DNA from 2 places in the Priestia flexa genome. Region 2 is predicted to be linked to the other one. Evidence: predicted binding sites of a transcription regulator. Region 2 holds the regulator's gene; the other holds the start of a gene.
The links. Region 2 encodes Rex, which represses fermentation and respiration genes when NADH is low (regulators of the CRP and FNR family bind a similar motif). Its sites were predicted from a motif close to TTGTGAAATATTTCACAA; they were not measured.
Positions count from the first base shown of each region.

Region 1: a site for Rex is predicted at 3,007-3,024, ahead of qoxA (cytochrome aa3 quinol oxidase subunit II). Genes of this name have one in related genera too.

Region 1 is NZ_CP090431.1:2,169,292-2,176,470, forward strand. Features, by position in the region: gene qoxB (cytochrome aa3 quinol oxidase subunit I) at 1-1,802, opposite strand, end outside; gene qoxA (cytochrome aa3 quinol oxidase subunit II) at 1,841-2,821, opposite strand; gene LZP85_RS11195 (hypothetical protein) at 3,384-3,911, opposite strand; gene LZP85_RS11200 (metal-sensitive transcriptional regulator) at 4,075-4,335, opposite strand; gene LZP85_RS11205 (hypothetical protein) at 4,373-4,717, opposite strand; gene crcB (fluoride efflux transporter CrcB) at 4,888-5,244, opposite strand; gene crcB (fluoride efflux transporter CrcB) at 5,238-5,645, opposite strand; fluoride riboswitch at 5,697-5,756, opposite strand; gene LZP85_RS11220 (YueH family protein) at 5,944-6,192, opposite strand; gene LZP85_RS20775 (hypothetical protein) at 6,445-6,576, shown strand; gene LZP85_RS11225 (processed acidic surface protein) at 6,835-7,179, shown strand, end outside.
Region 2 is NZ_CP090431.1:3,958,060-3,965,238, reverse strand. Features, by position in the region: gene LZP85_RS20555 (CPBP family intramembrane glutamic endopeptidase) at 23-754, shown strand; gene LZP85_RS20550 (YdiK family protein) at 751-984, shown strand; gene tatC (twin-arginine translocase subunit TatC) at 1,016-1,777, opposite strand; gene LZP85_RS20540 (twin-arginine translocase TatA/TatE family subunit) at 1,793-1,975, opposite strand; gene LZP85_RS20535 (redox-sensing transcriptional repressor Rex) at 2,008-2,652, opposite strand; gene LZP85_RS20530 (ABC-F family ATP-binding cassette domain-containing protein) at 2,928-4,868, shown strand; gene tsaD (tRNA (adenosine(37)-N6)-threonylcarbamoyltransferase complex transferase subunit TsaD) at 4,990-6,006, opposite strand; gene rimI (ribosomal protein S18-alanine N-acetyltransferase) at 6,003-6,452, opposite strand; gene tsaB (tRNA (adenosine(37)-N6)-threonylcarbamoyltransferase complex dimerization subunit type 1 TsaB) at 6,457-7,161, opposite strand; gene tsaE (tRNA (adenosine(37)-N6)-threonylcarbamoyltransferase complex ATPase subunit type 1 TsaE) at 7,142-7,179, opposite strand, start outside.

The sequences.
Region 1 (7,179 bases), 1.8 Mb from region 2:
AAGACAAGTCCAAATCCACCGATGAACCAGAATACACCTGAGATGAATGGGATACCTGAGTTGCTTGGTAAATGAATTGGTTTAATGTCTTCTTCTTTAATTTTTGTTTCTCCACGTTTTTTCATGTGCCAGAACTCATCCATTTCTTTCACATGTGGAACTACCGCAAAGTTATAGTGTTGAACTGGTGATTTAGTCCACCATTCAAGCGTACGTCCATCCCATGGGTCGTTTGCAGTGTCGCGTTTGTTTTTCCAAGCGCTCCAAAGTAAATTTACAACCAATACGATGAAACCTGCACCCATTAAGAAAGCACCGATTGTTGAAATTAAGTTTAATGTTCCCCAACCTAATGTTTCTGAATAAGTTTGCATACGACGAGTCATACCATCTAGACCTAGGAAATATTGTGGGAAGAAACATACGTTAAATCCAACAACGAAGATCCAGAAAGAGATTTTTCCTAGCTTTTCGTTCAGCGTGTGACCGAAAATCTTTGGATACCAGTAGTATAATCCAGCGAAACATGCAAATACTGTTCCTGAGATTAATACATAGTGGAAGTGAGCTACTAGGAAGTAACTGTTATGGTACTGATAGTCAGCTGAAGCCATTGCAAGCATTACCCCAGTTACCCCACCAATAACGAAGTTTGGGATAAACGCAAGTGACCATAGCATTGATGTTGTAAATTTAATACGGCCTTTATACATGGTAAAGAGCCAGTTAAATATTTTAACTCCGGTTGGAACAGCGATTAACATCGTTGTAATCGAGAAGAACGAGTTAACTGCAGGCGCGTTACCCATTGTAAAGAAGTGGTGAACCCATACAATGTAACTTAAGAACGCGATACCAACCATTGAGATAATCATCGCTTTATAACCAAATAGGTTTTTGCGAGAGTGTGTACTAATGATTTCAGAGAAAATACCGAACGCCGGTAAAATTACGATATATACTTCAGGATGTCCCCAAATCCAGAATAGGTTTGCCCACATCATCGGGAGACCACCGTTGGCAACCGTAAAGAATGCTGTGTCGAATACGCGGTCAAGCGTCATTAACGCAAGCGCTACTGTTAATACAGGGAACGCAAAGATGATAATAACTGACGTAACTAAAATTGACCAAGTAAACATTGGCATTTTCATTAACGTCATGCCTGGTGCACGCATTTTTAAAATCGTAACTAAGAAGTTAATACCTGTCATTAGGGTACCAACACCGGCAATCTGAATAGCAATTGCATAGTAGTTGTTCGCTATACTTTCACTAAATTCTTTTCCGGCCAGAGGGAAATATGATGTCCAACCAGCATCAGGAGCTCCTCCAATAACGAAAGAGATGTTAAATAACATAGCTCCCATAAAGAATGTCCAGAAACTTACTGCGTTCAAGAACGGATATGCTACGTCACGCGCTCCAATTTGAAGCGGAACGACAACGTTCATTAAACCAATCAAGAATGGCATTGCCATGAATAGAATCATGATAACACCATGAGCTGTAAATACGCCGTTATAGTGATGCGGGTTCAGGATATTCATATCCGGGAACGCTAACTGCATACGCATCATAAGTCCATCTACACCGCCGCGGAAAAGCATTAAGACGGCTGCAAGAATATACATTACACCAAGTTTTTTATGGTCTACTGTTGTTAACCATTCTGTCCATAACCATTTCCATTTTTTGAAATATGTTAAGACAAAAATGATACCGATGGTTGTCAAGACAATCGCTGCGTCAGCTGCATAAATGACGGGATCGCCAGTGACAAAGAATTCATCTAGCTTCATTATGTCTTCCCCCAATCGTACGTTTATTTAGGCCCGTATTAATGACCTTCATGTTCATCATGACCTTCATGCTCGTCATGGCTTTCGTCGCTTTCTTTTTTGCTATCGTCGCTGCCATGGTTGTGATTGCCATGTCCCATGTTCATGCCGCGCTCGTCTACTTTACCAGGGATGTATGCGTCTTTTGCGTGGTTAACCCACTCTAAGTGCGTACCGTTGAACGTCATGCGACCTACTACACCTGGTTCAATAATTTCATCATACTTCTCTTCAGTTAATGGCTTAGCTGTTGCCTTCACTTCGTCAACCCACTCTTCATAGTCTTCGTGAGTTTGGGCTAACACTTCAAATTCCATATCTGTAAAGTGCTCACCTGAGAAGTTAGCACTTCGTCCGATATAAGAACCTGGGTTATCAGCTTGAAGATATAAATCCATCGCCATGTTGTTCATTGAATACTTTTGTCCACCAAGCTCCGGTACCCAGAACGAGTTCATTGAACCTTGAGACGTCAATTCAAAGCGAACTGGACGATCTTCTGGAATGTTTACATAGTTAACTGTTTCAATGTTTTCTTCCGGATAACTGAAAATCCATTTCCAGTTTGCTGAAGTAACATGAATTGTTAACGGTTCTTCAATTTTTGTTTGCTCATTTTTCGGTGGTTCTTCAAGAGCATAAATTGATTTTACAGTTGGGATTGCTAAAAGAATTAAGATAATAATCGGGAACGCAGTCCAGATAATCTCCATCTTTAAGTTACCCTCTTGTTCTGGTGGCTCATAGTCCATGTTGTCAGGTCTTTCACGAAATTTAATAAGTACATAAGCAAAGATTGCAAATACTACTACGACCACAATCGCCATCATCCAAAGCGACCAAACAATAAGGTCAGCTTGTTCTTTAGCGACAGGACCTTGAGGATTCAAAACGGCTAATTCTGAACAGCCGCTCAAGAAAAATACTGAAAGTGCAGAGAATAAACCTGCTAGCTTCCAAAATCCTTTTTTTGGTTTCACTAAAAACTCTCCTTTCTAACAACTCATGATGCGAAGCCTCTAAATTAGATCATCTCTAAAACTTTCTATCTAGTTAACTATAGAAAGCTTTAATACAAAATCTCTTTAAACTCATGTTATACATCAACCATTACTATTGTAATACAAAGTGACAATTTTTTCGTCACTTTTTGTCGATTTTCTTATTTTGAAAATATTCTAAAATAGTGTAAAAACATGAGGTCAAAGAACACTTCAATCCTTGCGATATTTTAGCATATATTCGACAAGGAATAAATGTAAATAAAAGGATGAATGTTGCATTTTCTTACCGAAACTTACCTTTTTAAAGGTAATTCATGTAATGTAACCGCAATCACCCTTGATACAAAAGGGGTTTCATCTATTATTGAATATTTTGTGACAAAATCTATACAGAATTGTGTCAATCAATATTCAAGTTTGGTAGGTTCGATTACCGCCCATTTACAGTATATTACACATTAAATGCTTTTGTTATATACTTCACAAAAAGTTCAAAAATTGACATGTATGTTGTCTACATACTAAAAGAAGCTGCGTGTTATTCACGCAGCTCTTGATCCATATATTCCTTAACAGTGATGTCATCTCCTGAATTATTCAATAGAATAAGATCCGCTGGAAATGGTTTTTCAACATATTTTGGCACAGGTTGATATGAAATAAAATATTCTCCTTTGGGAACTTTAATATCAAACGTATAATTGTCATTTACAAGTGAGGCCTTCACTCGATGTATTTGTTTACTTGGGTTCTTTCCTAAAAACAGCGCATACGTCCCTTTATTAGTATGTATATCATCATACTCAACAAGATTGTTCATCTTTGTCATTACTTCAATCCGTAACCTTTTGCTCCATCCTTCTTTTAAAATCGCCATTCCTTCTCCACTACCAGGAATAGTGAATAACGCAACATATGTGTCCGAACTGCTAATTTTTTGGATTTCTCGAATGTCAAGCTTTTTGGAACCGTTAATGTCCCCCATCCCTTTCCATTTTCTTATATGCTCTTCAACATCCTTAGCGTTGCTGTGAATTGGATATCGAAGAAATTCAATACCTCCCACAATAGCACCTATAAGAATGATTAGAACTAAGAGTCGCTTAAACTTTCGAATTGGTATTCACGCTCCTTTCCATTTAGTGAGTGACGTTAAAAAATAATATGTACGAATTATGCATGAAAATCAAAAAAAAAGCTATCAGACTTTCGTCAGATAACTTTTCTACTCATCGACTCTTTACTAATAAGGCAATTGCTTCTTCTACGACTTTTGCAGTCTCTTCTCCAGCTTGTTGTCTTTCAACAATACATTGTTCTAAGTTTAGCGCAACAATCTGAGCAATGGTTCGGTCGACTGCGCTTCGAACAGCTGATAATTGCGTTACAACGTCTTTACAGTCTTTATCTTCTTCCATCATACGCAGTACGCCTCGCACTTGACCTTCTACTCGCTTTAACCGATTTTTTGTCTGATCAGTATAATTCACGCAGTATCCCTCCTATATTTTGTGCGTTACTAATGACTTATCCTTCACATGCACAGCAATATCCCTTTACTTGATAGCCATACTTTTGCAGCTTACGAATGCTTAAGTTTCTTGCAATTGTATCCGGTGCAATAACTACTACTTGTTTTGACGGAATTTCAACATGTTGTCTTTCCAAGTACGGCAGCGGAATGTGTATAGCTTTTTGACAAGGTTTATGTTTCATTTCATGAAAATGTCGAACATCTACGACTGCAATTTCCGTAGTCTCACAGTCAAGCGTAGAAAGCTTCTTAATTCCATGAACGGGCACATGGCGATTATATAAACTAAACATAATGGCACAACAAAATAAGATTACACCAATATAAAGTAGTATCATTGTATCCTCCCTGACGTAACTTCATACCCATATTAGTATCATCATAGCTGTCATCTAGAACGTACGTCAACAAAAAAGTTTCTTCATAATATAGTTTCAAATGGAAAAAAGCGTGCAGAAAAAATAAATTGGCTTTTCTTTAAATAGCCCTTTGTTACAATCAAGATTTTTTAGAGAGCACCGACTAACATTCCTATAAAAGCTAACACAATACCTCCAATATAACTAAACGCCAAATAAGGGAATAGAACCGTATGCATTTTCTTTTCATGAAGGTGGATATTTTCCAGCTTAAACGTCGAAAATGTCGTAAATGCCCCCATAAAACCCACTCCTAAAAAAGAATACACCCCAGATGTCATTCCATTCCCAACCAGGATTCCTAGTAGAAATGAGCCTACTAAATTGACGCATAAAGTGCCAATTGGAAACCCTGTAGTTGATTTTTGATTCATCCACGTACTTAGCACATACCTGGCTATGGCACCTAAAAACCCACCCAGTGCAATGAGTAAAGCTGTCATAATAGCTGTTCTCCTTTCTTTTTCAGCTTATTGGCTGAACGATCCCCTACTCGGTAACCAGACCAAGACATCAGTAAACCACCAAATAAACTAAGTGCTACATAAAGAAAAGCTAACAGACTGGTATCGTTTTTGATTAAAGTAACGGTTTCGACACTAAAGGTAGAAAACGTCGTGAAAGAACCTACGAACCCTGTACCGATGCCAGCTAAAACAGCAGAAGGAAACACATTCATTTTAATCATTCGATATGTAAACCAACCTAAAATAAAGCAGCCCATCAAGTTCGTTATTAACGTTCCTAATGGAAAGCTGTATGCCCACCATGAATGTGTAAACACACCGAGATAGTAGCGAAGCAAGCTTCCAAGAATACCTCCTATACCTACTAGTAAATACGTCATCTTCTTCACCTCTTTCTTAATTATGAACAAAAAAATAGACTCCTACCCTGTATATGGGTAGGAGTCATTAGCTCTGCAGCAGTTTTGGCGAACTCCATCGCCGTATATTTTGTTTCCTACATTCATTTTACATAATCCATTCCATTTATCAAGAGCTAATCATGGAAAATCCAAGAAAATAATGCGTTCAATCTGTAGCACCAATTTGGGAATTACGGTCATTTTAGAATTATATGTAGTGAAATGTTTAAATAATGAAGTAAAAGATATTATTATTCTTTTGGTTACTCTCTCTTTTTTACATCTCTCGTACCCAAAAATTAATTTTTCTCGTTAGTTGCTCCGCTACCTCTTCACTGACTTTAGAAGCTAACGATGTCCGTAGTCGATTTTTACACTCTTGAATTTCTTCTTCATAAGGGATAATGGTTGACCATTCCAAATCTGGAATTGCAATTAGCGTTTGTTCTTCCTTTTTATTTTCATGAACAAATACATTTTCAATGACTTTTTCGTCTATGCGAATATATGCTTTACGAATTTTCATCTACTTATCACCTCTATATAAGCTTTATGTGTATCATCATATGATACACATAAAGAAACATCAATGCGCATTAGCTTCTTTTGCCATGTTAAAGGGTTTAAAAATAGGGTATAGAATACTAGTTAAAAAGAAAGTAATGCTTCATTTTTTAAATCTTTGTGAATATCTTGCAATGTTTATTGTATATATGCAATTTTTTGGTATGATGAGTATATTGAGATGTACCTAACTAAATGGAGGTTGAGGTAAACAATGGATCGTTCCCCAAAAGAAAAACGTCAAAAGCGCAAACAGTTTGTTGAGCGTTTAAAACTAAAAGGGATAAAAATTGAGCTTACAAAGCCTCGTTCTCATTTTTCAACCCTTTCGCTATTAAAGCCTTAAACCGTAACGGTAACGAATATCACTACATACGCTCTTTGTCTTCCCTTTTTTAGTTACCTTAAATAGAGAGCGGTAACATTTATGAATAAAGACAGCTCATTTCTTTTCTGTTAAATAAGAAGTGAGCTGTCTTTTTTGATATATTAACACCCAATCTAAAAGTTATAATTTCCCATATAAAAACTTTAATATCTAGTATTGTAAAAATATTACTCATAACTTATAATCTTCTAGACTACATAAAAAGGAGAATGAGAGATGAAAAAAGGGGTTTCAATTTTACTTGCTTTACTACTGATGATTAGTTGCTTTCCTGCTGTATCATTTGCTGCTCAGTCCAAAACATTTGAAGCAGACTTGACGAAGTATTTAACAACTGTCAGTACTACTCGTGGGTTTGATGTTTCAAAAGATGATATTGAGTTTTCACTTTCACTTTACGATGAGGAATTATCAAACTTTGATACTGTGGAAGAATTAAAAGAATTTTTGGGTGACGTCATCAAAAGCGACTTAAGCAATTTAAGCTCTATCTATGAAAGCTATGACTTAAATCAAAAATCACTTCAATCATTATTAGAAGAAAATGGTGAAGATTTAAAT
Region 2 (7,179 bases):
CCTTTTAAAGGAGTATGGAAGATTGGAAAAGCGCTATGGTTATATCGTACTGACTTATATCATCATGCAGTTTTCTAGCATTTTAGGCATTCCGTTATTATTATCCCTCGGACTGTTTAATGACGAACCCGTTGGAGTAGCTAAACAGCTTGCGATGACTTATTGGACAATTATCAGCTTTAGCTTGGCTTTAGTAATTGTACTTTTGTTGTTAAAGCGTGAAATGTCAATGAGACATGAACATGCTGGCTTACCAACAGCTATATTCTGGTCAATCTTTGGCATCTTTTTAGCAATGGCTTCTCAATCTGTGGCTGCCATGATTGAAATGAACTTATTGGGTATTGAACCTGGTTCTGAAAATACGGAAATGATCTTGAATTTAGTGAAAGTTACGCCTTTATTAATTGTTGTCACATCCGTTATTGGACCAATTTTAGAAGAAATTATCTTCCGAAAAATCATCTTTGGTTCTCTATATCGTAAATATAATTTCTTTATTTCAGCCTTTATTAGTTCACTTATATTTGCAGCAGTCCACTGGGATTTCGAACATTTATTAGTTTACACGGCTATGGGATTTGTATTCGCGTTTTTATATGCAAGAACGAAGCTGATTATTGTTCCAATTATAGCTCATGTCTTGATGAACACGATTGTTGTGTTAGTTCAAACGATTTTTGCTGATGAAATTATTGAAATTCAAAAACAGGCTGAACAGCTACAGTTTATTATTAAAGGACTTGGTTTATGAATAATATCCCTCTAACCAGAGGATTTATCTACTTAATTATGGGAATCCTCTTTACGTATTTAGCTATTTTAAGCGTCGATACGACCGTATGGACCTTACCAACTATCTTGTTTGCCTTAGTCGCTGCTTTTGATTTTCGCTTTGCGATTCGAACCTTTTCATTGCACCGCAAGATTAAAAAGCTTCAGGAGCAATATAAAAAGTCAAATAGCAACGATTCTCAGAAATAAAAAGGCCCCTTACAACAGGGGCTTTTTTTTGTTATTCAGAAGAAATTCCAACGGCTTCTTCATATTGTTGTCTATGTTTCAGCATTTTACGATAGGAAATGCGAGAAATAATAATGCTAATTTCATAAAGGATGAATAAAGGAATTGTAACCATTAGGTGTGATAACAATTCTGGAGGTGTAATAAAAGCCGCTATGACTAATAACACAAAATAAGCGTACTTCCGGATACTGCTTAAGAACTGTGGCGTCACAATACCTAGTCTTGTTAAAAACATAATGACAACGGGTAATTGAAACAATAGACCAAATGGTAGCGTAAGCTGAAATAAAAATGAAAAATATTCATTGATACCAATAACTTGGTTAACATCTAGCTTATCCGCTATTCGAATCATAAACTCTACTACAAAAGGAAAGAGAACAAAGTAAGCAAACGAAATACCAGTAAGAAATAGGATAATTGAAATTGGAATGTATCCAAGAGTTACTTTTCGCTCTTTATCATACAAGCCTGGACTTATAAATGCCCATAATTGATAGAGAGCAATAGGAGCAGAAACAACACATCCAATTACAAACGCAAACTGCATATAAATCTTAACCGGATCGGTCAATTTAAATGCGTTCATTGTTAGCGAGCTTGCCTCGTCTGCTGATTGTAGATAAATAATAACGCGATCCGCTAAGAAAAAACCGCCAATTGTAGCAATAAAAAAGAAAAAGACGACGATTAAAATCCTTTTTCGCAGTTCACCAATGTGATCATATACAGACATTTCTTGTTCGTTCATATGTCAATCATTCCTCTATTGATTTCGTTCTTTCTTCTTGCCCTCGTCTTCGTTATCTTCCATTATTCCTTTAGTGGCACTTTTAAACTCCCTTAACGTGTGGCCTACAGCTCGACCAAGCTCGGGAAGCTTCTTTGGTCCAAAAACTAAAAGTGCAAAAATTACAATTAAAATCACACTACCTGCACCTAATCCCATGGTTTCCCCTCCTTTATTACATATATATTCTATTATATATTATTTTCAGGGTAATTTTTCAAAAAGTAAACCAGCGACTGAAGCTCTACGGCTAAATCAATGTGATGCAGACGAATAGAGCTTGGCACATTTAAACGGGCAGGGGTAAAATTTAAAATACCTTTGATTCCGCATTTGACTAAGCGGTCCGTAATTTGCTGTGCCACTGTAGCTGGAACCGTTAGGATCGCAACAGAAATATCTTCTGTCATATGTTCTTCAAGCTTATCTAAATGATAAACGGGTACGTCTCCAACGTTAGTACCCACCTTTTCTTCAATAACATCAAAAGCAAATTCAATTTTTGTATTGTTATTCTTAATGAAATTGTAGTTTAAAAAAGCTGTTCCAAGATTACCAACACCAATCAGAGCAACTTTGGTTACTTCATCTTGATCTAATGTTTTGCGAAAAAAACTTAGTAAATAATTGACGTTATAGCCATATCCCTTTTTACCCAAGGCTCCAAAATAGGAAAAATCGCGACGAATTGTAGCGGAGTCTACTTTCACCGCTTCGCTTAATTCTGCTGACGATACACGTTGCTTACCAGAAGCATGTAGATTTTTAATAAAACGATAGTATAGTGGCAACCGCTTTGCTGTAGCTTGTGGTATTTTTAAGTTTTCTGTATTCATCTTGTGCCCCCTTAATTACGATAGATATAATGGCTATCGTTCAGATCTCCGCTTGACTTAGCAAGATTCTCTTTTTAAATTAGATAGCGCTTCCATTAAGTGAACCTTCTATTCACTCATGAACAGTAGTCTATAGTTTATTTTAACACAGTCTATGTGGTAATAATGAATTCTACACATAATTTTGTGGAAATGCTTATGACATGCACCTATTCATACTTCTGTCTTAAAAATATGTTAAAATACACTATGTCGAAATGAGTAGAGGTGAAACGATGATTATTCTACAGTTAAACGGAATTACGAAATATTACGGGGCAGACCCGATTTTATCAAATATAAAACTTGAAGTTCAATCTAAAGACCGCATTGCACTAGTTGGTCGAAACGGAGCGGGAAAATCAACGCTTCTAAAAATTATTTCTGGTGAACTTTCCTACGACAGTGGAGAGATTATGAAGCCAAAAGAAACAACGATTGACTACATGGGACAGGATACAGTGTTAGAATCCACTTTATCTATTTGGGACGAAATGTTAACCGTCTTCAAGCCATTGCAAAAAATGGAGAAAGAACTAAGAAAGCTTGAAGAAAAAATGGGAGACCCTTCTTATCAGCAGGATTCCAACAACTATGAAAAGCTTTTAAAGGAATACGATCAGCTTCAAATTTCCTTTAAAGATCTAGGCGGATACCAATACGAAGCTGACATTCGTTCAATCCTGCACGGGTTTCGCTTTTCAAACTTTGATTACTCCACCCCTATTTCTACACTAAGCGGTGGGCAAAAAACACGACTGGCTCTAGCTAAGCTGTTACTAACTAAACCTGATTTGCTAATTTTAGATGAGCCTACCAACCATCTTGACATTGAAACATTGGCTTGGTTAGAGCAATTTTTACAAAATTACGATGGCGCTATCCTAATTGTCTCCCATGATCGCTACTTCCTTGATAAAGTGGTTACACAAGTCTATGAAGTAAGTCAAAAAACCACCTATAAATATCCTGGTAACTACTCAAATTATTTAACACAAAAAGCCGAACGCTATGAGCGTGAGATGAAGCAATTTGAAAAACAGCAGGATGAAGTAGCAAAGCTTAATGATTTCATTCAAAAAAATATTGCTAGGGCTTCAACAACAAAGCGAGCTCAAAGCAGACGTAAACAGCTAGAACGCATGGAGCTAATGGATCGGCCAAACGATGGTGAAAAAGGTGCAAGCTTTTCCTTTGATATTGAACGGCAAAGCGGAAATGAAGTATTAAAAGTTGACAACCTTTCCATTGGATATGAAGAAAATCAGTTTATTGTAAAAAACATTAACCTTCGTGCTACTCGTCAAGATAGCATTGCCCTAGTAGGTCCAAACGGGATTGGTAAATCTACTCTGTTAAAAGGCTTAATGAATAAACTTCCTTTTGTTTCAGGAGAAATCCAATTCGGTTCTAATGTAGCCGTAGGCTATTATGATCAAGAACAGGCAAACTTGACGTCTAACAAAGCCGTACTCAATGAATTATGGGACGACTACCCTACTACTACTGAAAAAGAAATTCGAACTGTGCTCGGTAATTTTTTATTTTCAGGCGACGATGTCTTAAAGGTTGTTTCCACACTAAGCGGTGGAGAAAAAGCAAGACTCGCCTTAGCAAAACTGATGATGCAAAAAGCAAACTTTTTAATTCTAGATGAGCCTACTAACCACCTTGATCTAGATAGTAAACAAGTATTGGAGAATGCATTAATCTCTTATCCAGGTACACTTTTATTTGTTTCCCATGACCGTTACTTTATCAACAGAGTTACCAACAAGGTTATCGAATTGTCTGCAGAGGGAACAACAGAGTTTTTAGGGGACTATGACTACTACGTTGAGAAAAAAGCAGAAATGGAAGAAAGAAAAGAACTTGAAGCAGCAAATATGGCTCAGGAACTATCTGTAGGGAAAAGTGACAAAACGTCATATATACAAGATAAGGAACAAAAAAAGCTTCTAAGGCAGCGAAAAAGAAGAATTGAAGAGATTGAAGAACGAATTGCTGAAGTGGAAGCAAAATTAGAGCAAAATGAAGAGCTTTTATGCGACCCAGTAATTTACCAAGATCATGAAAAATCTCAGCGTTTAAACAATGAGAACCAAACTTTTCAACAAGAGTTATCCACATTAATGGAAGAGTGGGAAGAACTTCAGCTAAGTATTGAGGAAAGCTAACAGTTTATACACAAAAGAAGCCCATACACCTTTTGGTGATGGGCTTTAATATATGCATTATCCACAGTTAATTCTAAATTGATTGAAAATTGTGGATAACCACTATATTATCCACAGCCCTCTATTCTAGCACTAACCCAGGATTCGCATTTAATGCCATGGTTGCTCTTCTATCTTTACGATATAAAACGCTGGCTGCTGCTCCAATCATAGCAGCATTATCCGTACATAAAGAGAGTGGTGGAATAACTAACTCTACATTAGAGTACTTTTCGAATCGTTGCTGTAGAGCCTCTCGTAACCCTTTATTTGCGGCTACCCCACCGGCTAACAGCAGTTGATTTACGTTATATTCTTGAACAGCTTTTTCTGTTTTTGTTACCAAAACATCAACTACGCTAGCTTGAAAACTAGCTGCTAATGTTTGTGGATTAATATCTTCACCTTTTTGTTTCGCGTTATGCACAGTGTTGATAACTGCTGATTTTAAACCACTAAAACTAAAATCATATGAGCCATCTTCCAACCAGGCACGCGGTAGATCAATTAAGGGTTCACCCTCTTGAGCTAGACGATCGATATGAGGACCACCTGGATATGGTAACTGTAGCGTACGTGCTACTTTATCGTATGCTTCACCAGCTGCATCATCTCTTGTTTCACCAATGACTTCAAAACGAACGTGCTCTTTCATGTAGACAAGTTCTGTATGTCCACCCGAAACAACTAATGCTAGTAACGGAAATTTTAATGGCGTAATAAGTTGATTCGCATAAATATGTCCCGCAATATGATGTACAGGAATTAAAGGCTTCTGATGAGCAAAAGCTAACGCCTTAGCTGCGTTGACACCAATTAATAATGCTCCTACTAATCCTGGTCCTTCTGTTACCGCAATTGCATCAATATCATCAAATGTCATATTGGATTGATGTAGAGCTTCTTCTACAACTATTGTGATTTGCTCAACATGATGCCGTGAAGCAATCTCAGGTACAACTCCCCCAAAGCGTTTATGGCTTTCAATTTGAGAGGCTACTACATTTGCAACAATTTCTGTACCACCTCGAATAATCGCAACAGCCGTTTCATCACAGCTTGTTTCTATTGCTAATATTACTTCATTTTCTTTTGTCATAATTTCACCCACATAACTAATGCATCTTCATTGTTATCAGAATAATAATTTTTTCGTATGCCGCCAGCCTCAAAGCCTAGCTTTTTATACAATGACTGTGCAATATGATTTGATGTTCTTACTTCAAGCGTCATTGAAAGTGACCCTAGCTTTTTCACAACATTCATCGCAGCTTTAAGCAAAGCATATCCTAACCCTTTTCCTCTATACTTAGGAAGTATAGCAATATTGGTAATATGCGCTTCATCAATTACAATCCAAGTTCCACAATATCCAATAATTTGCTCATCTATTTCCATTACAAGGTAGGTAGAAAATTGATTGGCCGTTAATTCGTTATAGAAGGCCTCTTTGCTCCAAGGTGTTGCAAATGCCTGTTTTTCAATTTCAACAACTTGATCAATATCTTCAACTTTCATTAGACGAAATTTCACTGTCATAGTCATTTTCTCACTCATTTTTCGCTTCTTGTGCTTTTAACCAGTTTGCTTCTGCCTCAGCTAACCTAATGTAATTAGGCACAAAAGCATGAACTGGAGTTGCTTCTTTTTGCATACCTAAAAAAGCTAATTCACTTGGACGAGGATTGTATTGTGAAACAGATGCAAAGAGTGCTTGTTCTCCTAATACGCTAGTTAATATTTCTTTATGCGCTTCAATATCATTCCCAATAAATAAAATAGATTCATTGTATTCTTTCAATTTTCCAGCCCATTGTTCATTAATAACAAGCTGATCTTTCTCTTCATTACGTAGTTCCTGTCCATTATCAAAACGATATAACCCTGTGAAAATTTGTTGTCTACGCGCATCAAATAACGGGGAGATAAGTCCGTTAAAGTAACGGCCGTTAGCAGCTACAATCTCAAGGCTAGACACTCCAACTAAAGGAATGTTAAGCGTCCACGCAAGTGTTTTAGCCACGGTTACACCAATGCGGACACCAGTATAAGAACCAGGCCCTTCTGCTACTACAATTTTATCTAATTCTTTTGGTAATGTATCACAATCCTCCAGCAACGATTCAATAGCCTTCATCAAGCGAATAGAATGATTCTTTTTCAGATTTGTAATTACTTCTCCAATTACTTTATTCTCTTCAACCAATGCGACGCCCATTACGAAATTTGACGTATCAATTGCTAATGTTTTCATAGTTAAAAAGCTCCTTAC